3 regions of the Pantoea sp. E956-1 genome follow, and region 3 is predicted to be linked to each of the others. Evidence: predicted binding sites of a transcription regulator. Region 3 holds the regulator's gene; each other region holds the start of a gene.
The links. The regulator PurR, encoded in region 3, represses purine synthesis genes. The targets are predictions, from matches to a motif close to CANGCAAACGTTTGCNTG.
Positions count from the first base shown of each region.

Region 1: the regulator PurR is predicted to act here: its motif matches at 2,575-2,592, upstream of cvpA (colicin V production protein).
Region 2: the regulator PurR is predicted to act here: its motif matches at 3,512-3,529, upstream of serA (phosphoglycerate dehydrogenase).

Region 1 covers NZ_CEUYZP010000001.1:1,185,136-1,195,305, reverse strand. The annotation lists gene accD (acetyl-CoA carboxylase, carboxyltransferase subunit beta) at 1-255, shown strand, start outside; gene folC (bifunctional tetrahydrofolate synthase/dihydrofolate synthase) at 350-1,618, shown strand; gene dedD (cell division protein DedD) at 1,608-2,390, shown strand; gene cvpA (colicin V production protein) at 2,656-3,141, shown strand; gene purF (amidophosphoribosyltransferase) at 3,179-4,696, shown strand; gene AC0T7J_RS05690 (UbiX family flavin prenyltransferase) at 4,809-5,378, shown strand; gene argT (lysine/arginine/ornithine ABC transporter substrate-binding protein ArgT) at 5,638-6,420, shown strand; gene AC0T7J_RS05680 (histidine ABC transporter permease HisQ) at 6,600-7,289, shown strand; gene AC0T7J_RS05675 (ABC transporter permease) at 7,282-7,998, shown strand; gene hisP (histidine ABC transporter ATP-binding protein HisP) at 8,007-8,780, shown strand; gene AC0T7J_RS05665 (TIGR01777 family oxidoreductase) at 8,815-9,714, opposite strand; gene yfcF (glutathione transferase) at 9,897-10,170, shown strand, end outside.
Region 2 covers NZ_CEUYZP010000004.1:167,776-177,945, reverse strand. The annotation lists gene argO (arginine exporter ArgO) at 1-574, shown strand, start outside; gene AC0T7J_RS13375 (oxidative stress defense protein) at 718-1,440, shown strand; gene AC0T7J_RS13370 (LysR family transcriptional regulator ArgP) at 1,582-2,487, opposite strand; gene rpiA (ribose-5-phosphate isomerase RpiA) at 2,670-3,329, shown strand; gene serA (phosphoglycerate dehydrogenase) at 3,609-4,847, shown strand; gene AC0T7J_RS13355 (5-formyltetrahydrofolate cyclo-ligase) at 5,192-5,785, opposite strand; RNA gene ssrS (6S RNA) at 5,878-6,060, opposite strand; gene zapA (cell division protein ZapA) at 6,100-6,429, opposite strand; gene AC0T7J_RS13340 (YecA/YgfB family protein) at 6,600-7,178, shown strand; gene pepP (Xaa-Pro aminopeptidase) at 7,225-8,547, shown strand; gene ubiH (2-octaprenyl-6-methoxyphenyl hydroxylase) at 8,544-9,722, shown strand; gene ubiI (FAD-dependent 2-octaprenylphenol hydroxylase) at 9,736-10,170, shown strand, end outside.
Region 3 covers NZ_CEUYZP010000001.1:157,849-168,018, forward strand. The annotation lists gene punC (purine nucleoside transporter PunC) at 1-611, opposite strand, end outside; gene punR (DNA-binding transcriptional activator PunR) at 719-1,624, shown strand; gene purR (HTH-type transcriptional repressor PurR) at 1,621-2,646, opposite strand; gene cydH (cytochrome bd-I oxidase subunit CydH) at 2,928-3,017, shown strand; gene AC0T7J_RS00790 (C40 family peptidase) at 3,066-3,863, opposite strand; gene AC0T7J_RS00795 (Grx4 family monothiol glutaredoxin) at 4,229-4,564, shown strand; gene rnt (ribonuclease T) at 4,608-5,276, opposite strand; gene gloA (lactoylglutathione lyase) at 5,396-5,803, opposite strand; gene nemA (alkene reductase) at 5,920-7,017, opposite strand; gene AC0T7J_RS00815 (TetR/AcrR family transcriptional regulator) at 7,068-7,664, opposite strand; gene AC0T7J_RS00820 (DUF1289 domain-containing protein) at 7,839-8,078, shown strand; gene AC0T7J_RS00825 (aldo/keto reductase) at 8,147-9,043, shown strand; gene sodC (superoxide dismutase [Cu-Zn] SodC) at 9,128-9,646, shown strand; gene AC0T7J_RS00835 (hypothetical protein) at 9,777-10,170, shown strand, end outside.

The sequences.
Region 1 (10,170 bases), 1.0 Mb from region 3:
GCGGAACCTAAAGCGCTGATCGGCTTTGCCGGCCCACGCGTGATTGAGCAGACCGTGCGTGAAAAACTGCCGCCGGGCTTCCAGCGCAGTGAGTTCCTGATTGAAAAGGGCGCGATTGATATGATCATTCGCCGTCCGGAAATGCGCTACAAACTGGCAAGCCTGCTGGCAAAAATGATGAACCTGCCGGCACCGCTGCATGACGGTGAACAGTCCGCTCCTGCGACGACTGAATCGGAAAGCAACGAGGCCTGACAGGAGATAGAGAGGCGCGGCCGCCGCGCCTCTTACCAATGCACCGTATACCGCAGCACCAGTCTGCCAGGTATAAATAAGCAAAACGGGACATATGGACAATCTTCACCTTCCCCAAGCCACGTCGCCTTTGGCCACGTGGCTTTATTATCTTGAGCACCTGCATACTCAGGCCATCGAACTGGGTCTGGACCGTATTCGTCAGGTTGCGCTTCGTCTTGACCTGCTGAAACCCGCTCCTTTTGTCTTTACCGTGGCCGGTACCAACGGTAAAGGCACCACCTGTCGCACCCTGGAAACACTGCTGATCGCTGCGGGCTATCGCGTTGGCGTGTACAGTTCACCGCATCTGGTGCGCTATACCGAGCGCGTTCGGGTTCAGGGAGAGGAGCTGAGTGAAGCACAGCACTGTGCCAGCTTTGCGGAGATTGAAGCCGGACGTGCCGATATTTCGCTGACCTATTTTGAATTTGGCACGCTCTCCGCGTTGAATCTGTTCCGCCAGGCGCAGCTGGATGTGGTGATCCTCGAAGTCGGCCTCGGCGGACGGCTGGATGCGACAAACATCGTGGATGCCGATGTCGCGGTGGTCACCAGCATTGCGCTCGATCACACCGACTGGCTTGGCCCGGATCGCGAAAGCATCGGGCGTGAGAAAGCCGGGGTGTTCCGGTCAGGGAAACCTGCGGTAGTGGGTGAACCGGATATGCCGCAGAGTATTGCCGTGGTCGCACAGGAAAAAGGTGCGCAGCTGTTGCAGCGCAACCGTGACTGGTCGTGGCATGCGCAGGCAGAAAGCTGGTCACTGCGTGATGCGACGGGTGAGCTGAACTATCTGCCGCTGCCACAGGTGCCGCTGCCTAACGCGGCGACCGCGCTGGTGGCGCTGCGGGTCTCAGGGCTTGAAGTCAGTGAGGCGCAGATTCGCGCCAGCCTGCCGCTGGCAATGCTGCCAGGCCGTTTTCAGACCCTCAGCGAATCACCACGCGTTATTCTGGATGTTGCCCATAACCCGCATGCGGCAGCCTATCTGGCGTCGCGGCTGGCGGCACTGCCGAAACGTGGCAAAGTGCATGCCGTGGTAGGCATGCTGCATGATAAAGATATCACCGGTACGCTGGCGGCGCTGGCCCCGGTGGTCGATGCCTGGTACTGCGCGCCCCTTGACGGACCGCGCGGGGCCAGTGCTGAGCAACTGCTGAACGCCCTGCCGCAGGGCGAGGCATTTAGTTCGGTTGCGCTCGCCTGGCAGCAGGCACGCCAGCGGGCAGCGCCACAGGACATTGTGCTGGTCTGTGGTTCATTCCACACTGTTGCACAGGTCATGGAATCGATTGAAACGGAGAAAGGACGTGGCAAGTAAGTTTCAGAACCGTTTAGTCGGCACCGTTATTCTGGTCGCCATTGGCGTGATTGTGCTGCCAGGGCTGCTGGATGGTCAGAAAAAGCATTACAAAGAGGAGTTCGCGGCCATTCCGCTGGTGCCAAAACCTGACGATCAGCAGGACAGCGAAATGGTGCCGCCGGTAACCCAGTCGCTGCCGGCACAGCCGCCGGAAGGTGCGGGCAATGCGGTCAGCAGCAGCAATGGCAATGGCAAAACCAACGTCACGGCGGAGCAGGGGCGGACTCAACCGGAAGACGAGAGCGATCCGGTAGTGGTTTCGCCGCCGCCGGTTCATCAGTCTGTGCCCGCACAGACGGTGACGAAGCCGAAGGTCGTTGAGCAGCAGAAACCGAAAGCGGCAGAGCAGCCTAAGCAGAAGCCGGTCGAACAGCCGAAGCCAAAAGCCGTCGTGCAGCCTAAACCTAAGCCGGTTGAACAGCCTAAAGTGGCCGAACAGCCGAAGCAGGAAGAGGCGCCAAAATCAGCAGAGACGACGGCACCGGCAGGACAGGCTTATGTAGTGCAGTTAGGTGCGCTGAAAAACGCCAGCAAAGTGAATGAGATTGTCGCGCAGCTGCGGCTGTCGGGCTACCGCGCCTTTACCGTGCCTTCAACGCCGGTACAGGGTCAGATCACCCGCATTTACGTTGGGCCGGATGCGTCGAAAACCAAAATGCAGAGTGCGGTTGGCGAGCTGAAAAGCATCTCCGGACTGGGCGGTGTCGTGAAGCCATACAGCGCCCGCTAAAACGGGCGATTGGCGCTGCCGATGGCAGTGACAGGCAGCATCTTTTGCCCCTCAGGCAGCGCGTTGGAAGCGCGCTGCCGCGCAAAATAATCACGATTATCAATGGCCTGTCCGGCTGAGAATCACACAGGCGATAGCGTTTTTTTTCATCGCCTTTTTTATGGATGCAGAAAAAGAAAACCGCTACGCAAACGTTTTCTTTTTCTGTTAGAATGCGCCCCGAACTGGATGCAGGGGTGCAATTGCACTGGCGCTGGAAGAGTTCATGATCTGGATTGATTACGTCATTATTGCGGTAGTTGGTTTTTCGGCTCTGGTCAGCCTGGTCCGTGGGTTTGTCCGGGAAGCCTTATCTCTTGTTACCTGGGGATGCGCGTTTTTTGTCGCCAGTCATTACTACGCCTACCTTGCAGTCTGGTTTACAGGTTTTGACGACGAACTGGTTCGTAACGGTATCGCCATCGGTGTGCTGTTTGTGGCGACCCTGATTGTGGGGGCCATTGTGAACTACGTTATCGGCACGCTGGTGGAAAAAACCGGCCTGTCGGGAACCGACCGGGTGTTGGGCGTCTGTTTCGGGGCGTTGCGTGGTGTGCTGATCGTAGCCGCTTTGCTGTTCTTCCTCGATACATTCACTGGCTTTTCCAAAAGTCCGGACTGGCAACAGTCTCAACTCATTCCCGAGTTCAGTTATATAATCAGGTGGTTTTTTGATTACCTGAAAAGCACGTCGAGTTTTTTACCCCGGTGATGTGACCGGGAGTGCGGCTTAATGAGGAAATGACAACATGTGCGGTATTGTCGGTATCACCGGTTTCATGCCGGTCAACCAGTCGATCTATGACGCGTTAACGGTGCTCCAGCACCGCGGGCAGGATGCCGCAGGCATTTGTACTATCGATGCGCTGAAATGTTTTCGCCTGCGAAAGGCAAACGGCCTGGTCAGCGACGTTTTCGAAGCACGCCACATGCAGCGTCTGCAGGGCAATATGGGGATCGGTCACGCACGTTATCCAACCGCGGGAAGCTCCAGTGCCTCTGAAGCGCAGCCATTCTATGTAAACTCCCCGTATGGCATCACCCTGGCGCACAACGGTAACCTGACCAACGCCCACGTGCTGCGTAAGCACCTGTTTGAAAAGGGCCGCCGTCACGTTAATACCACCTCAGATTCTGAAATCCTGCTGAACATCTTTGCGCAGGAATTAGATCGTTTTCAAAACGATCCGCTGACAGCCGACAACATCTTTGCTGCGGTTGCTGCCGTGCATCAGCAGGTGCGCGGTGCCTATGCGGTTGTGTCGATGATTATCGGCCACGGTATGGTCGCCTTCCGTGATCCTAACGGTATCCGTCCGCTGGTACTGGGCAAGCGCGTTATCGCTGATGGTCGCACCGAGTATATGGTCGCCTCCGAGAGCGTGGCGCTGGATACGCTGGGCTTTGAATTCATCCGTGACGTTGCACCGGGTGAAGCGGTTTATGTCACTGAAGCGGGCCAGCTGTCTACCCGCCAGTGCGCTGAAAATCCGAAAAGCAATCCGTGCCTGTTCGAGTATGTCTATTTTGCGCGTCCCGACTCCTTCCTCGACAAAATCTCGGTCTACAGTGCCCGTGTCCGCATGGGCACCAAGCTGGGTGAGAAAATTGCGCGCGAGTGGGAAGATCTCGATATCGACGTGGTGATTCCGATTCCTGAAACCTCCACCGATATCGCGCTGGAAATTGCACGTATTCTCGACAAACCCTATCGTCAGGGCTTTGTGAAGAACCGGTACGTTGGCCGTACTTTTATCATGCCGGGCCAGCAGTTACGTCGCAGCGCTGTGCGCCGCAAGCTCAACGCTAACCGCGCCGAATTCCGTGATAAAAATGTGCTGCTGGTGGATGACTCTATTGTTCGCGGTACCACCTCAGAGCAGATCATTGAGATGGCGCGTGAAGCGGGCGCAAAACGGGTTTATCTGGCGTCAGCGGCGCCGGAAATTCGTTTCCCGAACGTCTACGGTATCGATATGCCAAGCGCCACGGAACTGATTGCGCATGGCCGTGAAGTGGAAGAGATTCGCCAGCTGATTAAAGCCGATGCTCTGATCTTCCAGGATCTGGACGATCTGATCGAAGCGGTACGCGAAGAGAATCCGGACATTGCACAATTTGAGTGCTCAGTGTTCAACGGCATTTACGTGACGAAAGATGTCGATCAGCAATATCTGGAGTATCTTGAGTCGCTGCGTAATGATGATGCCAAAGCACTTCAGCGGCAGAACGAAGTCGAAAACCTCGAGCTGCACAACGAAGGCTGATATCTTCAGCAGGCGGGCAGCATAAAACAGGGCGGGAGCAATCCCGCCCTGTTTGTTTTCAGAAACCCGCAGGCCGCGTATGATGCCCCATTAGCTGACATAAGGTTGGAATATGAAACGACTCATCATTGGCATCTCTGGCGCAAGCGGGGTGATCTATGGCGTGCGCATGCTGCAGGTGTTGCAGCAGGTGGAAGAAGTAGAAACGCATCTGGTTATGAGTCAGGCGGCGCGTCAGACGCTGGGACTGGAGAGTGATTATTCGCTGCGTGACGTGCAGGCGCTGGCCGATGTGGTGCATGACGTGCGCGATATTGCAGCAAATATTTCGTCCGGCTCGTTTAAAACGCTGGGCATGGCGATTTTACCCTGCTCAATGAAAACGCTCTCTGGCATCGTCCACAGTTACAGTGACTCGTTGCTGACCCGTGCGGCTGACGTGGTGTTAAAAGAGCAGCGTAAGCTGGTATTGTGTGTGCGTGAAACCCCGCTGCATGTTGGCCACCTGCGAATGATGACCACTGCCGCAGAGCTGGGGGCCATTATCATGCCACCCGTGCCGGCATTTTATCATCGGCCTGAAACTATTGATCAGCTGATCGATCAGACCGTTAACCGGGTTATCGACCAGTTTGATATCGAATTACCGGAAGATCTCTTTATGCGCTGGCAGGGTGCATAAAGTTCCGCTGGCGCACTTATTTAGTGCATAAGCGCGCCTCGGATCACTCTTCGTGCATTTGACGCACCAAAAGTTAACAACGTCGCTTTTTCTCTTTTACTTCACTGCTATATTCCCCTCACAAACACAGCGTTTTCGCCTGTCTGACATCACGCTAACAGCGTGGTTAACTTGCAGAACTGGCATGAAACATGCAAATTACTTTGCGCAAACACATCACGAACCACATAACAAAAAGCACTTCACTTGAGGGTAATCTATGAAAAAGCGTGTTCTGGCTCTTTCCCTGATGCTGGGCTTATCCAGTGCTGCCAGCGTCTTCGCGGCGGTTCCGGGTTCAATCCGTATCGGCACAGATCCAACTTACCCACCGTTTGAGTCGAAAAACGCGCAAGGCAAGTTAGTGGGCTTCGATATCGACCTCGCTAACGAAATCTGTAAACGTATTCATACTCAATGTACCTATGTTGAGAGCGACTTTGATGCGCTGATCCCTTCACTGAAAGCGAAGAAAATTGATGCCATCATCTCCTCACTTTCCATCACCGCTAAACGTCAGGAAGAGATCGCCTTTTCAGAAAAACTCTACGCCGCTAACGCGCGTTTAGTCGCGCCGAAGGGATCGAAAATTGAGCCGACCATTGAGTCGCTGAAAGGCAAAAACATCGGTCTGCTGCAGGGCACCACGCAGGAAACTTACGCCAATCAGAACTGGCGGCCAAAAGGGGTGAACGTCACGCCTTATGCTAACCAGGATCTGGTCTATCAGGATCTGAATGCCGGTCGTATTGATGCTGCCTTCCAGGATGAAGTGCAGGCCAGCGAAGGATTCCTGAAGCAGCCGGTCGGTAAAAATTACGCCTTCGCCGGTCCGGCTGTGAAAGATGACAAGATTTTTGGCGTCGGTACCGGCATGGGACTGCGTAAAGATGACAGCGAACTGAAAGCCGCCATCGACAAAGCCTTTGCTGACATGCGTAAAGATGGCACCTACGACAAGATTGCGAAGAAATACTTCGATTTCAACGTGTACGGCGACTAACCATCCTGTCGCTTTACCCTCTGTATCCGTTTTGCCGGGTCTGAGCCGGTTCTGCCAGGTGCAGAATCGGATTCTTGTCCGCTGATGGCGGATGGCATCTGCAACAGAGAGGTAAAGCTAAACTGCCCGTCTCGCTTGCGGGCAGCGTTTCGTTTTCACCCCACGACAGGACCCTTTCGATGCTGTATGGCTATTCTGATGTAATTCTTCGGGGCACGCTGGTGACGCTGGAGCTGGCGCTCACTTCCGTCGTGCTGGCAGTGCTGCTGGGCCTGATTGGCGCAGGCGCGAAACTGTCGCGCAGCCGGCCACTGGCGATGATTTTTGAAGGCTACACCACGCTGATTCGTGGCGTGCCAGACCTCGTACTGATGCTGCTGATCTTCTACGGTCTGCAGATTGTCCTCAATCAGATAACCGATGCGCTGGGGATGGCGCAGTTTGATATCGACCCGATGGTCGCCGGTATCATCACGCTCGGCTTTATCTATGGTGCCTACTTCACCGAAACGTTCCGCGGTGCCTTTATGGCCGTGCCTCAGGGGCAGATTGAAGCAGCAACCGCGTTTGGCTTTACCGGCGCGCAGGTGTTCCGCCGCATTCTGTTTCCGGCCATGATGCGCTACGCGCTGCCAGGCATCGGCAACAACTGGCAGGTGATTCTGAAAGCCACCGCGCTGGTCTCGCTGCTGGGGCTGGAAGATGTGGTGAAGGCGACGCAGCTGGCAGGAAAAAGTACCTGGCAGCCGTTCTACTTCGCCATTGTAGCCGGTGTGATTTATCTGGTATTCACCACGCTATCAAACGGTGTGCTGTGGTGGCTCAACCGGCGCTATACGGTAGGTGTGAAGAGGGCGAGTTATGATTGATATTATTCAGGAATACTGGAAATCGCTGCTCTGGACTGACGGTTATCGTTTTACCGGTGTGGCTATCACCCTGTGGCTGCTGATCCTCTCGGTCACCATTGGTGGATGTCTGGCAATCCTGCTGGCGATAGCGCGGGTTTCCCCTAACCGGTTTATCAGCTTTCCGGTCTGGCTCTTCACCTATGTGTTTCGTGGCACGCCGCTCTATGTGCAGCTGCTGGTGTTCTACTCCGGCATGTACACGCTGGAGATTGTGAAAGGCACCGAACTGCTAAATGCATTTTTCCGCAGCGGTCTGAACTGTACGTTGCTCGCCTTCACCCTCAACACCTGCGCCTACACCACGGAAATTTTTGCCGGTGCGATTCGCTCGGTGCCACACGGTGAAATTGAGGCGGCACGGGCATACGGCTTCTCCACCTTTAAACTCTATCGCTGCATTATCCTGCCCTCGGCGCTGCGTACGGCACTGCCGGCCTACAGCAATGAAGTGATTCTGATGCTGCACTCCACGGCGCTGGCCTTCACCGCCACCGTACCGGATCTGCTGAAAATCGCGCGGGATATTAACTCGGCGACCTATCAGCCGTTTACCGCCTTTGGTCTGGCGGCTGTGTTGTACCTGATTATCTCTTACGTGTTGATCAGCCTGTTCCGCCTGGCGGAACGTCGCTGGCTGGCCCACGTGAAACCCTCTTCATCGCATTGAGTAGAACTATGGCTGACAATAAATTAAGCGTCACCGAATTGCATAAGCGTTACGGTGAACATGAAGTGCTGAAAGGGGTCTCGTTAACTGCTAAAGCGGGCGATGTGATCAGTATCATTGGATCGTCCGGCTCAGGGAAAAGTACCTTTTTACGCTGCATCAACTTCCTCGAAAAACCGAGTGAAGGCAGCATCATGGTGAATAACCAACAAATCACCTTAGTCCGTGACAAAGATGGTCAGCTCAAAGTGGCTGACAAAGAGCAGCTGCGCGCGTTACGTACCAGCCTGACCATGGTGTTCCAGCACTTTAATCTGTGGAGTCACATGACCGTGCTGGAAAACGTGATGGAAGCCCCGATTCAGGTGCTGGGGCTGACTAAAGCAGCAGCGCGTGAGCGTGCTATAAAATACCTCGATAAAGTCGGGATTGATGCGCGGGCGCAGGCAAAATATCCGGTTCACCTCTCCGGCGGTCAGCAGCAGCGTGTGTCGATTGCGCGCGCGCTGGCGATGGAGCCTGAGGTGCTGCTGTTTGACGAACCCACTTCAGCGCTTGATCCGGAGCTGGTCGGGGAAGTACTGCGTATCATGCAGAAGCTGGCGGAGGAGGGCAAAACCATGGTGGTCGTGACCCACGAGATGGAATTTGCCCGCCACGTCTCCAGCCATGTCATTTTCCTGCATCAGGGCAAAATCGAAGAGCAGGGGCCGCCTGCGGAGCTGTTCGGCAGCCCGAAAAGCCCGCGTTTACAGCAGTTCCTCAAGGGATCGCTGAAGTAATCCCGCGCCCGCGTCTCGCTGGCGCGGGCCAGGATTAATGCTTCACAACATCCTGCAGGGCTTCCTGCAAATCGTACCAGCGGAAGCCAAAGCCTGAGGCTTCCAGCCGCTTTGGCAGCACATGCTGTCCTCCCAGCACCAGTACCGACGATTCGCCCATCATCAGTTTAATGGCGCTGGCCGGCGTGCGCATAAAGGCCGGACGATGCATAACCCGGCCCAGGGTGGCGGCAAACTGCTCGTTACGCACCGCGTAGGGAGCGACCATATTGAACGGCCCCCGCAGATCGTCATGCTCCAGCAGCCAGATAATGGCGTTTAGCATGTCATCAATGTGAATCCACGGCATGTACTGTTTACCACTGCCAATCGGCCCGCCGATGCCGAGTTTAAAGGGCAGCTTCATTTTGCTGAGTGCGCCGCCCTCAGGCGCCAGCACCACGCCGGTTCGCAGCAGGCAGACGCGGGTGCGTTCGCTTTCAGCCGCGAGCGCCAGCTGCTCCCAACGGGCACAAAGCTGATGAGTAAACTCATCCTGACCCTGATCCTCTTCAGTCAGCACCAGATCGCCGGTATTGCCATAAAAGCCGGTTGCCGAACCTGAAATCAACACGGACGGTGGCGTGGCGCTGGCGTTGATCAGTGAGGCGATCTGCTCGGTTATCTGCCAGCGGCTTTCGCATAGCTGCTGTTTATGCGGCTCCGTCCAGCGTTTGTCGGCAATAGGTTCTCCCGCCAGATTAATCACCGCATCGATGGTATCCAGGTTCGACTGTTGCGCCAGCCCTGACCAGAGCGCGACCTCTTCGCCCAGTTTTTCACGCGCGCTGACCACGTCACGCGTCACCACGCTAATCTGATGCCCCAACTGTTGCAGGCGCGGAATCAGGTGACGGCCAATCAGTCCCGTACCACCGGTAATAAGAATATGCATGTTGCGGCTCCCTTGATGTTTTTGTTATTTGCACCTTTCAGCATAGAAGAGTCGAGCCACTCTATCGTGAGTCGCGTCGCGCTTTCTTATTCCGGAGGAAGAGATCGGATCAGCTCAGCGTTGCCTTCCCAAAAAAAAATCGGTAAACATGATGCAACCCGGACAGCCAATTGAGGTAACAGATGAATTATCCGTCCATCACCCTGTGGTCAGATTCATCATTTTTCAGTCCTTACGCCATGTCGGCCTATGTTGCTCTTACCGAAAAAGGGATCCCTTTCCAGCTGAAACGCGTCGATTTGTCGCAGAATCAGCAATACGCCGCGGCATACCGTGAGCTGTCGCTGACCTGCCGGGTACCGACCCTGCAGATTGATGCGTTCCTGTTAAGCGAATCTTCGGCGATTACCGAATATCTTGAAGAGCGTTTTCCGGCGCCCGAGTTTGAGCGGCTTT
Region 2 (10,170 bases), on a different contig from region 3:
GCCGCTGGGCCCGCAGAACGCTTTTGTGATGAATCAGGGCGTTAAGCGTCAATATCATCTGATGACGGCGGCCCTCTGCTCGCTGAGTGATATTCTGCTGATTTGCGGTGGGATCTTTGGCGGTAGCGCCTTGCTGAGCCAGTCTCCACTGCTGCTGATGGTGATCACCTGGGCGGGTGTAGCCTTTCTGTTGTGGTATGGCTGGGGCGCATTGCGTAGCGCTTTTCGCGGCGACGCCGATCTGGCTGACGGGGAGCCATTAAAGCAGAGCAGGGGGCGCATTATCGCGACGCTGCTGGCCGTCACCTGGCTCAATCCGCACGTCTATCTCGATACCTTTGTGGTGCTGGGCAGTCTTGGCGGTCAGTTGCCGACCACCACCGCGCGTCAGTGGTTTGCGCTGGGCACCATCAGCGCGTCGATCCTGTGGTTCTTTGGTCTGGCGCTGCTGGCCGCCTGGCTGTCACCACGCCTGCGCACCGCCAAAGCCCAGCGCATTATTAACCTGCTGGTGGGCGCGGTGATGTGGTTTATCGCTCTGCAGCTGGCGCGCCAGGGCATTGCCGGATTTTGATCCCGGCGTCGATCCGATGCGGTTATTGCCGCGCGGAGGCCGAACTTTTGCCATAATGACCACTCAAAGCATGGCGCATAACAATGCGCTGTTGGGCTTCGCCGGTTGGAAGCCGTCATAGTACCTTTTCAAGGAGGACTTTCATGAAACTGAAAGCATTGGCTCTGGCCGCAATCATGAGCGCCGGGGCATTGCCTGGCGTACACGCTGATGAGTTACCGAACGGGCCACACGTGGTGACCTCAGGCAAGGCAACGGTCGATGCCCGTCCCGATATCGCCACGCTCTCTATCGTGGTGAACGTGTCGTCAAAAGATGCCGCAGATGCGAAAAAGCAGGCGGATAGCCGGGTTGCACAATATTTCGATTTTCTGCAGAAAAACGGCATTGAGAAGAAAGATATTGATGCAGCAAACCTGAGCACCCAGCCAGAGTATGATTACACCAAAGAAGGTAAATCAGTCCTGAAAGGCTACCGTGCGGTGCGTCAGGTGCAGGTAACCCTGCGTCAGCTGGACAAGCTGAATGATCTGCTGGACGGGGCGCTGAAGTCTGGTCTGAATGAGGTGCGTAGCGTCGAGTTAGGCGTGGCAAATCCGGAGAGCTACAAAGAGCAGGCGCGTAAAGCAGCGATTAAAAATGCGACTCAGCAGGCATCACAGCTGGCTGAAGGCTTTAACGCGAAGCTGGGCTCGATCTACAGCATTCGTTATCAGGTCGCTAACTATCAGCCGATGCCGATGAACCGGATGTATAAAGCGGCTGCAGCGGCAGATACCTCGGCGCAGGAGACCTACGATCAGCAGAGCATCAACTTTGACGATCAGGTTGATGTGGTGTTTGAGATCAAGCCCAATACGCCATAGTGCAAAACGGGGCTGATGCCCCGTTAAGACTGCCGATGAATCTCAGGATCTGACCTTGTTCCCTGAGCCAATCCATCCTTACAGCCGTTCGGGGCATAACGTGTCAGCAGTAAAAACGGGGCTTTCGCCCCGTTTTTCTTTTCAGGCTGCGACGTCATCCTGACGCAGCACCCGATGTCCATGCGCAATCAGCGCATCGGTCACCCGACGCATTAACCGGCTTTCTGGTGCAAAACGATGCCAGTAGAGCATCCGGCGCTGACACAAGCCTGGCGTCAGATCAATTAACTCACCGCTTGCCAGCTCACGCTCAATCTGCAGATGCGGGATCATACAGCAGGTCGAACCCTGTCGCGCCATCTGCACAAAGGCTTCAGAGGAGTTCACAATGTGGCAGGGCACACTGCCCGGTGAGAGATCAAAGTTCTGTTGCAGGAAGGCCTGATGCATATCATCAAGATGGTCAAACGCCACCGCCGGCGCTTTCAGCAGAGCAGAGCGGGTGACGCCGTTGGGGAAGAAGCGATCGGCAAAGTCACGCGACGCCACAAACAGGTAGTCGAGCGCACCGAGCTGATCCACCAGGCAACTGGGCAGCGGCTGTGGCTGAATACTCACCGCACCCACCACTTCACCACGACGCAGACGCTCCTGGGTCCGGGTTTCATCTTCGACCTGCAGATTGAGGCGGACGGGTGAATCTGCCAGCACATCTTTCAGCGCAGGCAGCAGCCAGGTGGCCAGACTGTCGGCATTGACCGCCAGCGACAGCAGCAGCGGCGTGGTGCCACTGTTCTCATCGCCCAGCCACTCCTCCTCCAGCAGTTCCACCTGGTGCAGCAACGCCAGCAGTTTCTGACCCTGTTCGGTCGGACGGGGTGGCACGGTGCGCACCAGCAGCGGCTGGCCAAACAGATTCTCCAGCTGCTTGATACGCTGTGAAACCGCTGACTGAGTGATACATAATTTTTGAGCGGCACGCTCAAATCCGCGTTCGCGGATCACTGAATCCAGCGCCTGAAGCGTTCGATAATCCGGGCGTTTCATTATTCTTCTCTCTCCTTCAGGATGGATGTCACTATGCCACAAAAGTATCACCTGTGATGGCTCTCTTGTTTTTTGTGGGCTGGCTTCCAAAGCGATAAATCCACGTCGGTCAGCCGAGCATTTTCAGCAAGCCTTGTTTTATACTACGCGCACTTCGTTGTCGCACAGGTTTTAAACATACCATGACCCAGGATGAACTGAAAAAAGCCGTTGGCTGGGCTGCACTTGAGTACGTGCAGCCGGGCACCGTTGTTGGTGTGGGTACCGGATCCACCGCTGCCCACTTTATCGATGCGCTTGCCACGGTCAGGCATCAGATTGAAGGTGCCGTCTCCAGCTCGGATGCCTCAACCCAGAAGCTGAAGAGCCTGGGTATTCAGGTGTTCGACCTGAACGAGATTGACCTGCTGTCGGTGTACGTAGATGGCGCGGATGAGATCAACCCACAGATGCAGATGATCAAAGGCGGCGGCGCGGCGCTGACGCGCGAAAAGATCGTGGCCGCCGTGGCTGAAACCTTTATCTGTATCGCTGACGCTTCAAAAGAGGTCGATGTGCTGGGCCGTTTCCCGCTGCCGGTCGAGGTGATCCCAATGGCGCGCAGTTATGTGGCGCGTCAGCTGGTGAAAATGGGCGGCTTACCTGAGTATCGTCAGAACGTAGTCACCGATAACGGCAACATTATTCTTGATGTGCATAATCTGCGCATTCTCGATCCCATTGAGCTGGAAAAAACCATCAACGCCTTGCCTGGCGTCGTTACCGTGGGCCTTTTTGCCGCGCGCGGCGCAGATATTGCGCTGATTGGCGGGCCTGATGGCGTGAAAACCATCAAAAAATGATCTGTCCGGCGTCGATCCGGCGTCGGTTATTTCTGCCCGCAAATCATCTTTTCTCGCTGCGGTGAAATTTGGTGACTTATGTCACATAACCGTCATCGGCAGCGGGTTCGTACTCTCTTCCAGGCCGACCTCCTTATTTTGTCCGGCAATGTGCTGCCGTCAGCCGCTGCCGTGCTGGCGGCCGGGCAATCGTTTGTATTGCCCGACGCGATTTTTTTGATATTTTGACAGAAGGCTGGCTTATGGTAGTCCTCATTGAATGCTGAATAGGATCGGGAAATGGCAAAGGTATCACTGGAAAAAGATAAGATTAAGTTCCTGCTGGTGGAAGGTGTCCATCAGAGCGCGCTGGAGAACCTGCGGGCTGCAGGCTACACCAACATCGAATTCCATAAGGGCGCACTGGATTCCGACGCGTTAAAAGCATCGATCCGTGATGCACACTTCATTGGTATCCGTTCCCGCTCCCAGCTTACTGAAGAGATTTTTGCGGCGGCTGAAAAGCTGGTCGCTGTTGGCTGTTTCTGTATCGGCACCAACCAGGTTGATCTGCAGGCGGCTGCCAGCCGGGGTATTCCCGTATTCAATGCGCCGTTCTCAAATACCCGCTCGGTTGCGGAGCTGGTGATTGGTGAAATGCTGCTGATGCTGCGTGGCATCCCGGAAGCGAATGCGAAAGCACACCGTGGCATCTGGAATAAGATTGCCAAAGGCTCATTTGAAGCGCGTGGCAAAAAACTGGGTATTATCGGTTACGGCCATATCGGAATGCAGCTGGGCGTGCTGGCAGAAAGCCTGGGTATGCATGTTTTCTTCTACGACATTGAAAACAAGCTGCCGCTGGGTAATGCCACGCAGGTACGCCATCTGGCCGATCTCCTCAACATGAGCGACGTTGTCAGCCTGCACGTGCCGGAAACCGTCTCTACGCAGGATATGATTGGTGCAGAGCAGCTGGCGCAGATGAAGCCTGGCGCGCTGCTGATTAACGCCTCACGCGGTACCGTAGTAGATATTCCGGCACTGTGCGATGCGCTGGCCAGCAAACAGGTGGGTGGCGCAGCCATCGATGTCTTCCCGAGCGAGCCAGCGACCAACAGCGAGCCGTTTATCTCTCCACTGAGTGAGTTCGACAACGTGATTCTGACACCGCACATTGGCGGCTCGACGGAAGAAGCGCAGGAGAACATCGGCATTGAAGTGGCGGGCAAGCTGGCGAAATACTCCGATAACGGCTCGACCCTGTCGGCGGTGAATTTCCCCGAAGTGTCACTGCCGATTCACGGTATCAGCGCCAGTCGTCTGCTGCATATCCATGAGAACCGTCCGGGCGTGCTGACGGCCATCAACCAGATTTTTGCCGAGCAGGGCATCAACATCGCGGCTCAGTATCTGCAAACTTCGCCGTTTATGGGCTATGTGGTGATCGATATTGATGCAGAGCCGGAAGTGGCCGAGAACGCGCTGCAGCTGATGAAGGCGATTCCGGGTACCATCCGCGCTCGTCTGCTTTACTAAGCGCTACCAACCTGAACAGGCGCTTAGTCGCGTCTCTTCAGGTAGTTAATACAGGCTGTCCCGATTTGCTGTAAGACCGAGACTGCGAAGAGAACACGGCCAGATCGGAAAGATGCAAAAGCCGCCATCCATGGCATGCCCGGCCCGCGCGATTACGCACCTCGTCCCTGAGGTGCGCCCGTAACCGGGCCAACGCGTTGCGTTGTTCAAAAACGCTCCCGGCGTTTTTATCCGGGCGGCGCGACGCTTTCCTCTTCTGACCATGTTCCCTGCGCGTTGAGCTATTTCATTGCTGCCAGATGCGCCCGGATGTGGGTTTTCACTTGTCTGACAAAGCGACTCTTCTACTCCCACTGCCAGAGTTTTGACGGCGTCATTACCGCCGGTAAAGGCACATCCCATTCTGCTACCGGCAGGCTATCCACCTGCTGACAATCGTGTGCCAGGCCTACTGGCAAAAAACCGTGCTGCCGCCAGTTCTGCAGGGTGCGATCGTAGAAGCCGCCGCCCATCCCCAGACGCTGCCCATGCTGATCAAACGCCACCAGCGGCACCATCATCAGATCAAGTTGATCAAGCGTGATCACCTGCCGGATATCCAGCGGCGGTTCAGGAATGCGCAGCTTATTTTTGAGCAATGGGGTATCGGGCGAGTAGCGCAGAAACAACAAATTACCGGGAGAGAAGGGGTGTAAAACCGGCAGATAAACCACTTTCTTCAGATGCCAGAGGCGGGCAATCAGCGGACGGGTATTCAGTTCGCCATCCACCGACAGAAACAGGGCGATATTGCGCGCTTCGGTCATCGGAGCGTAGTTGAGCGCATGTTCAGCGACCTGCTTAGCGGCCAGCGTTTGCTGCTCATCAGTAAGTGCCCGTCGCAGATGTCGCACATGCTGGCGAATCGCCTGACGCTGGGTCATTGAAGGTTCAGACATGGAAGGTTCAGACATGATTTCCCCGCCGGATAAGTCGCTGAACAGCGACTATAACATGTCAGTCAGGGGAAAAAAGCAGGACTAAAGGAAGAGAGATCTCCGAGATGCCGCCGTAGGCTGTAACCCTTGAACCCTTGGTTCAAGGTGAACATGCCGTCATAACCATCAGGCTTCTCGGACGAACCGAGCATGCACACAGGTTACGAGCGTCACATTCTGTTTTTTCGAAATATCGGCTCAGGGGACTGGCCCACATGCAAACATCTCAGAGAAAATTTACCTCACCGTTACTTAAGTATAGCAACCATGAAGTTTTATTCGAACTTCGCACCCTCACGCTCAGAGATGCGACCCTGCTCAACTAATGCCTGTTCAATCGTCTGCTGCAACATACGGATACGCTGTTCCATATTAGCAGCATAATCGCGCGTTTTCACTTTCTCTTGCGCCAGCTCGTGGCAGACGTTTAACGCGGCGATGAACACCAGTTGTTCTGTATTGGTGACTCTAGTGCGAACTTTTAGATCTTGCAACCGTTGATTGAGATCTTCAGCCGCGCTATTGAGCGCATCTTGCTGCTCTGGCGGACAATTTACTCTCAACGAACGACCAAAAATTTGTAAATCTACCGGTTGTGCAGACATGCCACCTTCCTGACTGATTACTTCGCTCGCAACTCCCTTAGCAGTCAAAGGCTTGGGAGGCGGGCAACTATATAGACCCACGAAATAAGATACAACCCCTTTTCTGGAAACCTTGAGGCAGCTAGTGGTAGCATAACACGAACTTATTCTGCCAACGACGATGAAAACTTATGTCCTTACAGAACGCAACCCCCGATTACAACGCGCTCGCGGCGGTGCTCTCACAGCAGGGCGTTGGAATGACGCCCGCGGAAATGCATGGCCTGCTGAGCGGGATCCTCTGCGGTGGTAACCAGGACACCAGCTGGAAGACGCTGGTACACGATCTGGCTAACGAAGGCATGGCGTTTTCACACACTCTTGCCGTGCCGCTGGCGGAACTGCACGAGCATACGTCGACCACGCTGGAAGATGAAGGCTTCCTGTTTCAGTTGCTGCTGCCTGCTGATGACGACATCACCGTCTTTGACCGTGCCGACGCGCTGGCGGGCTGGGTTAACCATTTTCTGCTCGGCCTGGGCGTAACACAGCCTAAACTGGATAAAGTCACCGGCGAAACCGGCGAAGCAATTGATGATCTGCGCACTATCGCACAGCTCGGTTACGAAGAAGATGAAGACCAGGAGGAACTGGAGCAGTCGCTGGAGGAGGTGATTGAGTATGTGCGTGTCGCCGCGCTGCTGTGCCACGATACGTTCACCCGCCCGCAGCCAACCGCGCCAGAAGTACAAAAACCGACGCTACACTAATTTCAGGTCAACGAGTTTAACCGGTCAGTTTACAGGGAGTGCAGAGATGATTTCACTGGAACGATTCCTGCAGCGTCGTCAGGCGCTGCTGGCGAAGATGGTGTCTGGCAGCGCAGCGTTAATCTTTGCTGCGCCAGAAGTGATACGCAGTAATGACACCGAATATCCGTTCCGTCAGAGCAGCGACTTCTGGTATTTCACCGGTTTTAACGAGCCGCAGGCGTTGCTGGTGCTGATCAAAAGCGATGAGAATCATAACCACAGCGTGTTGTTTAACCGCGTGCGCGATCCTGCGGCGGAAACCTGGTCTGGCCGTCGCCTGGGCCAGGAGGCCGCACCCGACAAACTGGGCGTCGATCGCGCTTTACCCTGGAATGATATTGGTGACCAGCTGCACCTGCTGCTGAATGGCCTGGATGTGGTTTACCATGCGCAGGGCGAATATGCCCACGCGGACACGCAGGTGTTCAGCGCGCTGGATAAGCTGCGTCGCGGCTTCCGCCAGCATCTCAGTGCGCCCGATACCCTCACTGACTGGCGTCCCTGGGTGCATGAGATGCGCCTGTTTAAAGATGCAGATGAGATTGAACTGTTACGTCGCGCCGGGAAAATCAGTGCACTGGCGCATACCCGCGCCATGCAAACCTGCCGGCCAGGCCTGTTCGAGTATCAGCTTGAAGGGGAAATTCAGCACGAATTTAACCGTCACGGCGCGCGGTTTCCCTCCTATAACACCATTGTGGGTGCCGGAGATAACGGCTGCATTCTGCACTACACCGAAAACGAAAGCGAAATGCGCGACGGCGATCTGGTGCTGATCGATGCAGGCTGTGAGTTCCACGGCTATGCAGGCGATATCACCCGCACCTTCCCGGTTAACGGCAAATTCAGCCCGGCGCAGCGCGCGATTTATGACATCGTGCTGGCTTGTCTCAACCGCTCGCTTGAACTGTTCCGGCCAGGCATCAGCATTCGTGAAGTGAATGATGAAGTGGTGCGCATCATGGTCACCGGTCTGGTGGAGCTGGGCATTCTGGAGGGCGACGTCGATACGCTGATCGCCGAGGAGGTCCATCGTCAGTTCTACATGCATGGCCTGGGTCACTGGCTGGGGCTGGATGTTCACGATGTCGGCCACTACGGCACCCCGAGCCGCGACCGCGTACTGGAACCGGGCATGGTGTTAACTGTCGAGCCGGGTCTTTATATCGCACCGGATGCCGACGTGCCCGCGCAGTATCGCGGCATTGGTATCCGAATCGAAGATGACATTGTGATCACTGAAGATGGCATTGAAAATCTCACCGACAGCGTCGTGAAAGAGGCGGATGAGATTGAAGCACTGATGGCGGCGGCAAAACAGGCATGACGATTCTGATTGCCGGTGGCGGCATGACCGGGGCGACGCTGGCGCTGGCGATCTCCCATCTGACCCAGGGCACACTGCCGGTAACGCTGATAGAAAGCAGCGAGCCCGGTAGCCGGGCGCATCCTGGTTTCGATGGCCGCGCTATTGCGCTCTCTGCCGGAACCTGCCAGCAGCTTGCGGATATCAATCTGTGGCAGCAGATCGCCCGTTGTGCCACGCCGATTACCGACATTCATGTCTCCGATCGCGGTCACGCCGGTTTTGTGTCGCTGGCGGCGGCTGACTACGCTATTCCGGCGCTGGGACAGGTTGTCGAGCTGTTTGACGTCGGTCAGCGCCTGTTTGCTGAACTGAAAAAAGCACCCGGCGTAACGCTGCGCTGTCCGGCTCGTGTTACCCAGGCTAACCGCCATCAGCAGCAGGTTGAGGTGACGCTGGACAGTGGCGAACAACTCAGCGGCAAACTGCTGGTGGCGGCGGATGGAACGCGCTCTGCGCTGGCGGCTTCATGCGGCATTCAGTGGCAAAGAGACGACTATCAACAGCTTGCCGTGATTGCCAATGTTTCTACCGCGCTGCCTCATCAGGGCCGGGCATTTGAACGTTTTACCGAACATGGCCCGCTGGCGCTGTTGCCGATGTCCGGCAATCGCCTGTCGCTGGTCTGGTGTCATCCGGTTTCGCAGCGCGAGCGCATTGAGCAGTGGAGTGAGGCCGAATTCCTCAGCCAGCTGCAGCGTGCCTTTGGCTGGCGGCTGGGTAAATTCACCCACACCGGTCAGCGTGAGTATTATCCGCTGGCGCTGCACCGGGCGATGTCGCCGGTCACGCATCGCGTGGCGGTGGTGGGCAATGCGGCGCAGACGCTGCATCCGATTGCCGGGCAGGGCTTTAACCTGGGCCTGCGCGATGTGATGTCGCTGGCTGAAACGCTGGCAGCCGCCCATCGGCAACAGCAGGACCCCGGCAGCTATGCGGTGCTGCATCATTACCAGCAGCGCCGTCAGCCTGACCGCGCCGCCACCATCGGTATCACCGACGGACTGGTCCGCGTCTTTGCGAATCGCTATGGCCCGCTGGTGGCAGGACGTAACCTGGGCCTGCTGGCGATGGATCATCTGCCGTGGTTAAGAAATCAACTGGCTGAGCGCACGCTTGGCTGGGTTAAGCGTTAATAAAGAGGCTCAGATGCAAACTTTTGATGTGGTGATTGCCGGTGGCGGTATGGTGGGACTGGCGGTGGCCTGCGGCTTGCAGGGCAGCGGTTTGCGCATCGCCGTACTGGAAAAATCGCCGGAGCCACCGCTGGCGCTGAGTGCGTCACCGTCAGTTCGCGTGTCGGCAATCAATGCCGCCAGCGAACGGCTGTTGCAGAAGCTGGATGTCTGGTCGACCATTCTCTCGCTGCGCGCCAGCGCTTATCACGGCATGGAAGTGTGGGATAAGGACAGTTTCGGCTCTATCGCCTTTGATGATCAGCAGCAGGGCCTGTCGCATCTGGGCCATATTATCGAAAACCCGGTTATCCATAATGCACTCTGGCAACGTGCCAGCGCCTGCAGCGACGTGACGATAATGGCACCCTCGCAGTTACAGCAGGTCGCGTTTGGTGACAACGAAGCC
Region 3 (10,170 bases):
ACCCGGGATTTAAGCAGCGTGAAAAAGCCCGGCTGCGCACCTTTTTCTCCCGCAACCTTGCGCACGCTGGGCAGACGCAGCGTGGTCAGAATTAAGGCTACCGCAATCAGGGTCAGCACCAGGAAAATCGAACGCCAGTGGAAATGGCCAATCAGCCAGGCACCCAGCAGCGGGGCCAGCGCCGGAGAGAGCGCAACCAGCGGCATAATGGTGGCAAAGACTTTGTTAGCGCGCGCTGCCGGGTAGCGATCCACTACCAGCGCCTGCCAGCTTACGGCAGCGGCACAGACACCAATCGCCTGGACAAAACGCAACGCCAGCATCAGGTAGATATCATTCACCCACAGCATACCCGCGCAGCCGGCGCCAAACATGGCCAGTCCCGCCAGCAGCACCGGTTTACGACCGATGCGATCGGAGAGGGGGCCCCAGAAGAGCTGACCCACGGCGAAGCCGCCCAGGAAGAGACTCATACTGGCGCTGATCAGACCGGGTGAAGTGTTAAAGGTTTGCTGCATCGCACCAAAGGCGGGCAGGTACATATCAGTGGCTAAAAAGCCCAGCATGCTCAGCAGGGCAAGGTAGGGCATAAACCCTTTATTCGACAGCATCTGATTCTCATTTTTGCAGGATAAACGCGGCAGAGTGTAAAAGGTGCGTTTGCTACTGTGAAACGGTAATATTTGCCGATTGCTGTTAAAATTTTTGAAGGCAGATTATGTGGTCAGAATATGCATTAGAAGTGGTTGACGCCGTTGCCCGTGGGGGCAGTTTCAGCGCTGCCGCACAGGAGTTACATCGGGTGCCCTCTGCCATCAGCTATACGGTGCGTCAGCTGGAAAACTGGCTGGCGGTACCGCTGTTTGAACGTCAGCATCGCGAAGTGGTTCTGACCCCGGCGGGTGAACATTTTGTCCGGGAAGGGCGCAGCGTCATCAAAAAAATGCTTGCCACCCGGCGACAGTGTCAGCAGCTGGCTAACGGCTGGCGCGGCCAGCTAAGCATTGCCGTTGACCGTATAGCCAAACCTCAGCGCACCCGGCAACTGGTCAAAGATTTCTATCGCCACTTTCCCGATATGGAGCTGATCATCAGCTATGAAGTCTTTAACGGTGTCTGGGATGCGCTGGCCGATGGCCGGGTCGAAGTGGCGATTGGTGCCACTCAGGCGATACCGGTGGGTGGACGTTTTGCTTTTCGGGATATGGGCACGCTTAACTGGCGCTGCGTTGTCGCTCCCCATCATCCACTGACGCAGGCGAGCCAGATAGATGACGATACGCTGCGTAGCTGGCCGTCGCTGGTGCTGGAAGATACGTCACGCGCGCTGCCGCGTCGTATGACATGGACGCTGGATAACCAGCGCAGGCTGGTGGTGCCGGAATGGCAAACCGGGCTCGAGTGCGTGCAGGCGGGATTGTGTGTGGCGATGGTGCCGGGTCATCTGGCCAGGCCACTGCTCGACAGTGGCGAGCTGGTTGAACTGACGCTGCCGGTGGCGTTTCCGGACAGCCCGTGCTGCGTCAGCTGGGCAGAGGATCGCGCATCACCGGCGACAGGCTGGTTGCTCAGCTATCTGGGTGATGCGCAAACACTTAATCAGGAGTGGTTAAGCGAGCATTAACGGCGATAGTCGCGGAACGGGCCATCTGCCACGGAACGGCGCTCAATCAGCGTGGGATGGACCTCAATCGTTTGTGACACTTCGCGTTTACTGGTAATGCGGTCCAGCAGCATTTCCAGTGCTTTCTCACCCAGCTGGGCTTTAGGCTGATGCACGGTGGTCAGTGCCGGTGCGAAATAGCGGGCGTTGCGCACATTGTCATAGCCGATCACCGAAATATCCTGCGGGACGCGCAAACCCATTTCATCGGCAGCGCAAATCGCGCCCATCGCCATGATGTCTCCTCCACAGAATACTGCCGTCGGACGCTGCTTCTGCGACAGGATCTGCTGCATCGCCTGATAGCCCGACTCCGGCTCAAAGTCACCCTGCACAATCCACTCGGCGCGCGGCTGAATACCCGCTTCTTCCATCGCTTTCAGGAAACCGGCATGACGTCCGCCACCGGTGTTACGCTCCATCTGTCCGGGGATTGCACCAATATCCCGGTGTCCGCGTTCAATCAGATAGCGTCCTGCCAGATAGCCGCCCTGGAAAGCATTATCCAGTACCGTATCGGTGAAGTCAGCGCGCGACTCGCCCCAGTCCATCACCACCATCGGAATATTGCGGTTCTCTTCCAGCATCTGCAGCAGGTCGTCCGGGTATTCAGAGCACATCACCAGCAGCCCATCGACGCGTTTCTGCGCCATCATGCTGAGATAGGCGCGCTGTTTTTGCAGATCGTTATGCGCATTACCCAGAATCAGCGTATAGCCTTTATCGAAACAATGATTTTCGACCGCTTCGATAATTTCAGCGAAATAGGGCGCTTCGCTGGAGGTGGCAAGCAGGCCCAGCGTCTTGGTGTGGTTCACTTTCAGGCTGCGCGCTACGGCGCTTGGCGAGTAGTGCAGTTCCTTAATCGCCTGCCAGACCGCGTTGCGCGTCTCTTCAGCCACAAAGCGGGTTTTATTGATGACGTGCGAAACGGTGGTTGTCGAGACGCCAGCGCGTTTTGCCACATCTTTAATTGTTGCCATGAAAATCGGACTCCAGTGCTTATCTAACTCTATGATAAGCGTAGTGTTAAACGTTTGCGTCTGCTCAGGGTTTTTTCCGTAAAAAAGCAGCTTTCCTGGCCAGTAAACAGGCCGCTGGCGGAATAAAAACGCCTGAAAACGTGCGCAAACGGAATCAGGGTTGCGCGCGTTGCGCAACAAAGGCGGGATTCTAACAAGGCTGAACGGATAAAACGAGATTTTTACCGGGCCCTGTGGGAAAATGCGATATCCCCACTAATTGTGTGTCTAAGGAGCAAGCAATGAGTACCGATCTTAAACTGGCATTAATGACCACCACGGGCTGTCTGCTGATGATTGTGGCTTTTAGTTTTACCGCCATTTTGCACTAATAAAAAAAGCCGGGCATATCCCGGCTCTCTTTTTGTTTGTTCTGCTGCTCAGCGTATGGTTTTCGGCGTCATCACCCGACGGGCACCAATATAGTGGCGCTGCCAGTAATCTTCCCCTAACGCACTGATCTGAATATCTTTGCCGGTACGTGGTGACTGAATAAACTTGCCATTACCGAGGTAAACGCCGACGTGGTCCGCCGTACCGCGTCCATTGATACGGAAGAAGACCAGATCGCCTTTCTCCAGTGAATCACGCTTGATCGGCGCGGCGTCACGCAGGTGATACATCTCGTTAGCGGTACGTGGGATCTTAAACTTCACCAGATCTTTATAGGCGTACCAGACCAGGCCGCTGCAATCGAAACCGGTATGGGGGGAAGTACCGCCCCACTGATAGGGTTTACCCAACTGACCCATCAGCTTGGTCATCGCGGTTTCACGTGCCTTCTGGTAGCGCTGACGGTGAGATTTGCTCATCTTGATCGTGCCGGTCTCGCTGGTGGCAACCTCAGCGGTTTTCAGTCGGCGCTGATGACCATAACGTTTTTTCTCTTTATTCTTACTGAGACGGGCAGTTTTTAACGAGGTTTTCTTAGCAGGCGTCTGTGTAGCGGTGAGTTCGGTTTTTTTCAGTTTTTTAGTTTTTAGTTTTTGAACCGGGCTGAGGCGAGTCTTTTTCGTCACCGTTTTCATCGGGCGACGCTTGCGACGCTCATCGTCGCGCGCACTCTTTTTCTCTGCTTTATGCGTACTGACGTTCACCGGCGCGTGTGGCGACGCAGCGGCGATGTTGAAAAACAGTTGCGCAAAGGCCAGCATGAAAAACGTAATGATTAAACGCATAGTCCGTTGATGAGTTAAGTTGTCAGGGCCACTACGCACCGCGACAAAGTTGAGATTAATCTGATCCAGGATCAGCGCCCAGGCCATTCTAGTCCAGTTCGTTTAAAAACTGTAATGCCTTTTAATATTAATCTTTGCAACCCATGAGATCGCGCTGAAAATGAACATTTTCAGCATGTTATATCATCGAAATTATTACGAATTATTAATCTGTTACTGGCTGTTAATAATCAGGAATTCAGGTATCCCGGAGCAGGACTTAACAATGATGGCGATTTAATCCGGCAGCGAACAAAATCTCGTTTTCAGTCACGCTGCGAAGTCGCTACAATAAACAAACACGAAGTGACGAATTAAGGAAGGCAATAATGAGTACTGTAGAAAAAATTCAGCGCCAGATCGCAGAAAATCCCATCCTGCTGTACATGAAAGGTTCCCCGAAACTGCCAAGCTGCGGTTTCTCTGCACAGGCGGTACAGGCGCTGTCAGCCTGTGGTGAGCGTTTTGCTTACGTGGATATTCTGCTGAACCCGGACATTCGTGCCGAGATGCCGAAATTCGCCAACTGGCCAACTTTCCCGCAGCTCTGGGTCGATGGCGAGCTGGTCGGCGGATGCGACATCATCGTTGAGATGTTACAGCGTGGTGAGTTGCAGACGCTGATCAAAGAGACCGCAGAAAAATTTAAAGAAGCAGAATAAAAAAAGGCCGACATCATGTCGGCCTTTTTTAATGCGGGATCCCTTACGCGGATGTCGTGGCTTCTGCATCGCCTTCCGCGAAGGGCAGCGGCCAGCCACCTAACCGTTTCCAGCGGTTCACCAGCTCACAGAACAGGGTCGCCGTCTGCTGAGTGTCATAGAGCGCCGAATGCGCCTGTGAGCTATCAAACTCCATTCCCGCCGCGATACAGGCTTTTGCCAGGACTGTCTGCCCAAGCACCAGCCCGCTCAGGGCCGCGGTGTCAAAGGTGGCAAACGGGTGAAACGGATTGCGCTTCAGGCTGGCACGCTCCGCCGCCGCTGACATAAAGTTCAGATCGAAAGTAGCATTGTGCGCCACCATAATGGCGCGATTGCAGCCGCTGTCTTTAATGCCCTTACGTACCATTTTGAAAATGGCGTGCAGCGCCTCATATTCACTGACCGCACCGCGCAGCGGATTACTCGGATCGATACCGGTAAAGGCCAGCGCTTCCGGATGCAGCAGCGATCCGACAAAAGGTTCGACGTTGAAATGCAGCGTCTGGTCAATCTGAATCCATCCCTCTTCATCCATTTTCAGCGTGATAGCGGCAATCTCCAGTAACGCATCGGTTTGCGCATTGAAACCCGCGGTTTCAACGTCGATCACCACCGGATAAAAGCCACGGAAACGTTGATTGAGTGCATTAGGGGAATTCGATTCAGACATCAGGATCTCGTTGCAGAAAAAGGGCAGCGCGTATTATGGCAAAAAATGGGGACGGGTGCAGCAGATGAAGCGCAGAGAAGGGGATTCAGCCCACCCGACGGGCGGGCTGACAGGCAGGTTTAGTTGCCCAGGCCGTTACCGGCATCTTTGTTTTCGATCAGCTCGATTTTGTAACCATCGGGATCTTCAACAAAGGCAATAATAGTGGAGCCGCCTTTAACCGGGCCAGCTTCACGCGTCACGTTGCCGCCATCTTTGCGGATACGTTCGCAGGCCGCTGCTGCGTCATCAACGCCCAGCGCAATATGTCCATAGGCATCACCGAGGTCATACTTATCGACGCCCCAGTTGTAGGTCAGTTCGATCACCGCACCTTCGCTCTCGTCGGTATAGCCCACAAATGCCAGGGTATATTTGTACTCGGTGTTTTCGCTCTGACGCAGCACGCGCATGCCCAGCACACGGGTGTAGAAATCAATAGAACGTTGCAGATCGCCAACGCGCAGCATGGTATGAAGTAAACGCATAACATCCTCTTTTAAATAAAACGCCATCGCCCGATGACTCAGGCGCTAAGTATAGCGACGAAAATCGCTATTGAATAATGGCTGCCGTCATCATCCCGGACGGCAGCCCAAACCAGTTACAGCGTCGGGTAGTCGATATAACCTTCAGCGCCGCCGCCGTAGAAGCTTTCCGGACGCTGTGGATTGAGCGGGGCATCCTGCTGCAGACGCTCAACCAGATCCGGGTTAGCAATGTAATCGCGACCAAAGGCAACTGCATCGATCAGACCGCGACCAATCAGGTCATCCGCTTTCTCAACGGTATAGGCACCGGCACCAATGATGGCACCCGGGAAGAGATCACGCACTTTCTGACGGAAGGCGTCGGTGTAAGGCTGACCGCCGGCCCAGTCTGGCTCGGAGAGGTGCAGATAGGCGATGTTGCGTTTTGCCAGCTCGCCGATGTACCACAGCGCCGCTTCCTCTTCATCCGGGCCGTTGTCCAGATTCTGGAAGCTGCCGATAGGGGAGACGCGAATACCAATGCGATCGGCTGACCAGTTAGCGATCACCGCATCAACCACTTCCAGCGCAAAGCGACCGCGTTTTTCGATGCTGCCGCCATATTCATCAGTACGCTGGTTTGAGCCAGGTGCCAGGAACTGGTGCATCAGGTAACCGTGCGCCGAGTGCAGCTCAAGCAGGTCAAAATCCGCTTCACGCGCGTTGGCCGCAGCCTGGCCAAAATCTGCCACGATCTGCTTAATCTCTGGCACTGTCAGCTCACGCGGCGTTGAGGTATCTTCGCGATAGACGCTGCCATCTTCAGCACGCAGTGAGGTACGGGTGCCCGCGGCAATCGCCGAGGGGGCAACCGGTGCTTTGCCTTCCGGCTGCACGCTGTTATGTGAGATACGACCGGTGTGCCATAACTGTACTGCGATGTGACCGCCAGCCTGATGCACGCCTTCGTTAATCGCTTTCCACGCTGCAATCTGTGGCTGAGTATGTAAGCCTGGCGCACCGGCATAGCCTTTCGCCTGGAAAGAGATCTGGGTCGCTTCGGTGATGATCAAACCGGCGCTGGCGCGCTGGCGATAATATTCAGCCATCATCGGGGTAGGGATGTCGCCTGGCTCAATGCTGCGCAGACGGGTCAGCGGTGCCATAAATACGCGGTTTGGGACGGTAATTGCACCGACTTTTAGCGGACGAAACAGCTGGGTACTCGCCATAATAGCTCCTGATTAGTAGACCAGTCGTCTACAAACATGTTTTTTAAAAATCAATGGCGTTCAAGCCACTGTTCGATGGTACTCAGCGCCAGACGCAATGGCTGCGCCTCGCGGGAAATTTTGCTCTGCAGGCTGGCACCCAGCCACAGCAGTGACAGCAGTTCCGCCATCTGCGCGGGGGGCTGCGGCAGGCTCAGCGACTCCTGCTGCTCTGCGGCAATCAGGGTCCGGGCGTAGAGTGCCGTGATCTTTCCGGCACCCTGCTGCAGGGCATCACGCATCGGCTCTGAGAGATCGCACACCTCCGCAGAGACTTTGACACCCAGACAGCCTACGATATGGCCCTGCTGAACAAACAGCTCAACGGCAGCACGAAAATGGTTAAGCAGGCGCTCACGTGGCGTGCCATCGGTCTGGTTAAGCTGCAACGCCACATCCTGCAGGTAACGCGCAAAATAGCGTTCCAGTAACGCCACGCCAAACGCCTCTTTAGAACGGAAGTAGTAGTAGAAGGAGCCTTTCGGCACCGCCGCCTGCGTCAGCAGTTCGCTGAGGCCCATTCCGGTGAAGCCGCGTTGCAGACAGAGTTGCTCACCTGTCTGGAGCAGGTGTTCGCGGGTTTCGTTGCGTTGTAGCGTCTTATTCATGGCAGTGAGATTAGTAGACCAGTCGGTCTAATGCAACGCACCCTTGTGCATTTGGCACAGAGTGTTCACGTCTGATTCAAAGAACAGGATAATTCTGGCCGGGTGGGGCTTACTTCCTGCGCAACCAGGCTACGCTTTTTACTGGACTGTTTATTCTGTGAATCCGGAGGCGTGGTGGCCGAGCAGCTTGAGTTTTTCCCGGTTCCCAGCCCCTGTCGCGGCATCTGCCAGACTGATGCGCGCGGCTACTGTCTGGGATGTTTACGCAGCCGCGATGAGCGGTTCAACTGGCTGCGCTTCAGCGATGCGCAAAAGCGTGACGTCATTCGTCTTTGTCAGCAGCGGCGTCAGCGTCTGCAACGGCAACAGAAAGGCGAGGAGCCGCACGCGCCACAACAGCCGGAGTTATTCTGACGACTTTGCGCTTTCCGTTATACTCTCTGACACGCTAATTTCAGCCAACGCGCAACAGGGAGAACGTCATGTTAGAACCGCAAGCCATCGCTTCACAGGGGCCCGATTTTTCACCGCTGGTCATGGGGTACTGGCGTCTGATGGAGTGGGGGATGTCACCACAGGAGCGGGTCGCCTTTATTGAGCACCATGTGAGGCTCGGCATCACCACCGTTGACCATGCGGACATCTACGGTGACTACCAGTGTGAGGCGGCGTTTGGCGAGGCACTGAAACTGGCACCTGGCTTGCGCGACCAGCTACAGATTGTGACCAAGTGCGGCATCGCCACCCGCGCCATGCCTGAGCATCAGATAGGCCACTATATTACCGACAAACGTCATATCCTGCAGAGTGCTGAAAACTCACTGCGCCATATCCATACCGATCGGCTCGACCTGCTGCTGATCCATCGTCCCGATCCGCTGATGGAGGCTGACGAGGTCGCCGAAGCCTTTATGACGCTGCATCACAGCGGCAAGGTTCTGCATTTTGGCGTCTCCAACTTCACACCATCACAGTTTTCCCTGCTGCAATCCCGTTTGCCGTTCTCGCTGGTGACAAATCAGCTGGAGATCTCACCAGTGCAGCAAAGTGTGCTGCTGGATGGATCGCTGGATCAGTGTCAGCAACTGCGTATTCGTCCGATGGCCTGGTCCTGCCTGGGTGGCGGTCGCCTGTTTAACGATCCCCATTTCCAGCCGCTGCGTAACGAACTGGAAGCGGTGCGGCAGGAAACCGGTGCCACCAGCCTGGATCAGGTGGTCTATGCCTGGATACTGATGCTGCCATCGCGCCCGCTGCCGATCATTGGCTCAGGTAAAACGGCGCGGGTCAGCGAAGCCGCCGGGGCACTGAACTTAACGCTGTCGCGTCAGCAGTGGTTCCGCATTCGCAAGGCGGCGCTGGGATTTGATGTGCCCTGAAGCGTAAAACTGCGTCAATCCTCAGCAAATTAGCGCAACAGCGACCAGACTTATCTCAAACCCTGGTATGTAAATGGAGTCACCATGAAAATGAAAGCAGTTGCCCTATTCGCACTGATCGCCTGCGGCTCAGCACAGGCTGCCAGCGAGCAGGTTACGATCCATCAGGTTACCGCTGAAGGGATTGGAAAATCGCTGGGCACCGTTAAGATTGACGAGACACAGTATGGTCTGCAGTTCACGCCGGATCTGCAGGGGCTTCAGCCGGGCATTCATGGTTTCCATGTCCATGCCAAAGGCAGTTGTGAGCCGGGTGAGTCTGAGGGCAAAGTGGTTGCCGCCGGTGCGGCGGGAGGCCACCTTGATCCGGCCAACAGCGGCAAACATCTGGGGCCTTATGCTGAGGGGCACCTGGGCGACCTGCCCGCGGTCTATGTCGATGACAAAGGCAACGCCACTTATCCGGTTCTGGCACCGCGACTGAAATCGTTAAACGAGATCAAAGGCAAAGCGCTGATGGTGCACGTCGGCGGTGACAATCATGCCGACCATCCTAAACCGCTGGGCGGTGGCGGGGCACGCTACGCCTGCGGTGTCATCTGAGTTTCCGGGCGGCAGGCGATGGCCGCCCGCTTTTCTCCTGCCTGTTTATGAATTGTTGTACCATCCCTGACATTTCCCCCCTATGATATTGATTCAGGTAAGAAAGCGTGATGGGGAAAGGAGCAGGAAAATGAAATTCAAGGGCGCATTGCTGCTGTGTCTGCTGCTGGTGGGATGCGATAAACCCAATGATACGCAACTGGTGACCGAAACCGGACGTGAACTGCAGCGCACCATCGATACCAGTCCGATGCGGAGCACCTGTGAAAAGATCGCCAAAGGTCGTGAATGGCTGAGCCGCAACATGGTGCATAAGCTGGAAGCGCAGGGTTGTGACCAGGTCTTTCGCAGTGCCACCGAAACCAATTTCACTGAGACCACCATCTATCGTCGCACCATGACCATGGTGTGCGGTGGCATTCACGGTCAAAGTTTTACGGGCACCGAACTGACGCGCCGGTTTATTTTCTCACCCGATGAGAAAGTGCTGGTGATTGAACCGATGACCGAAATGGATAAAACCC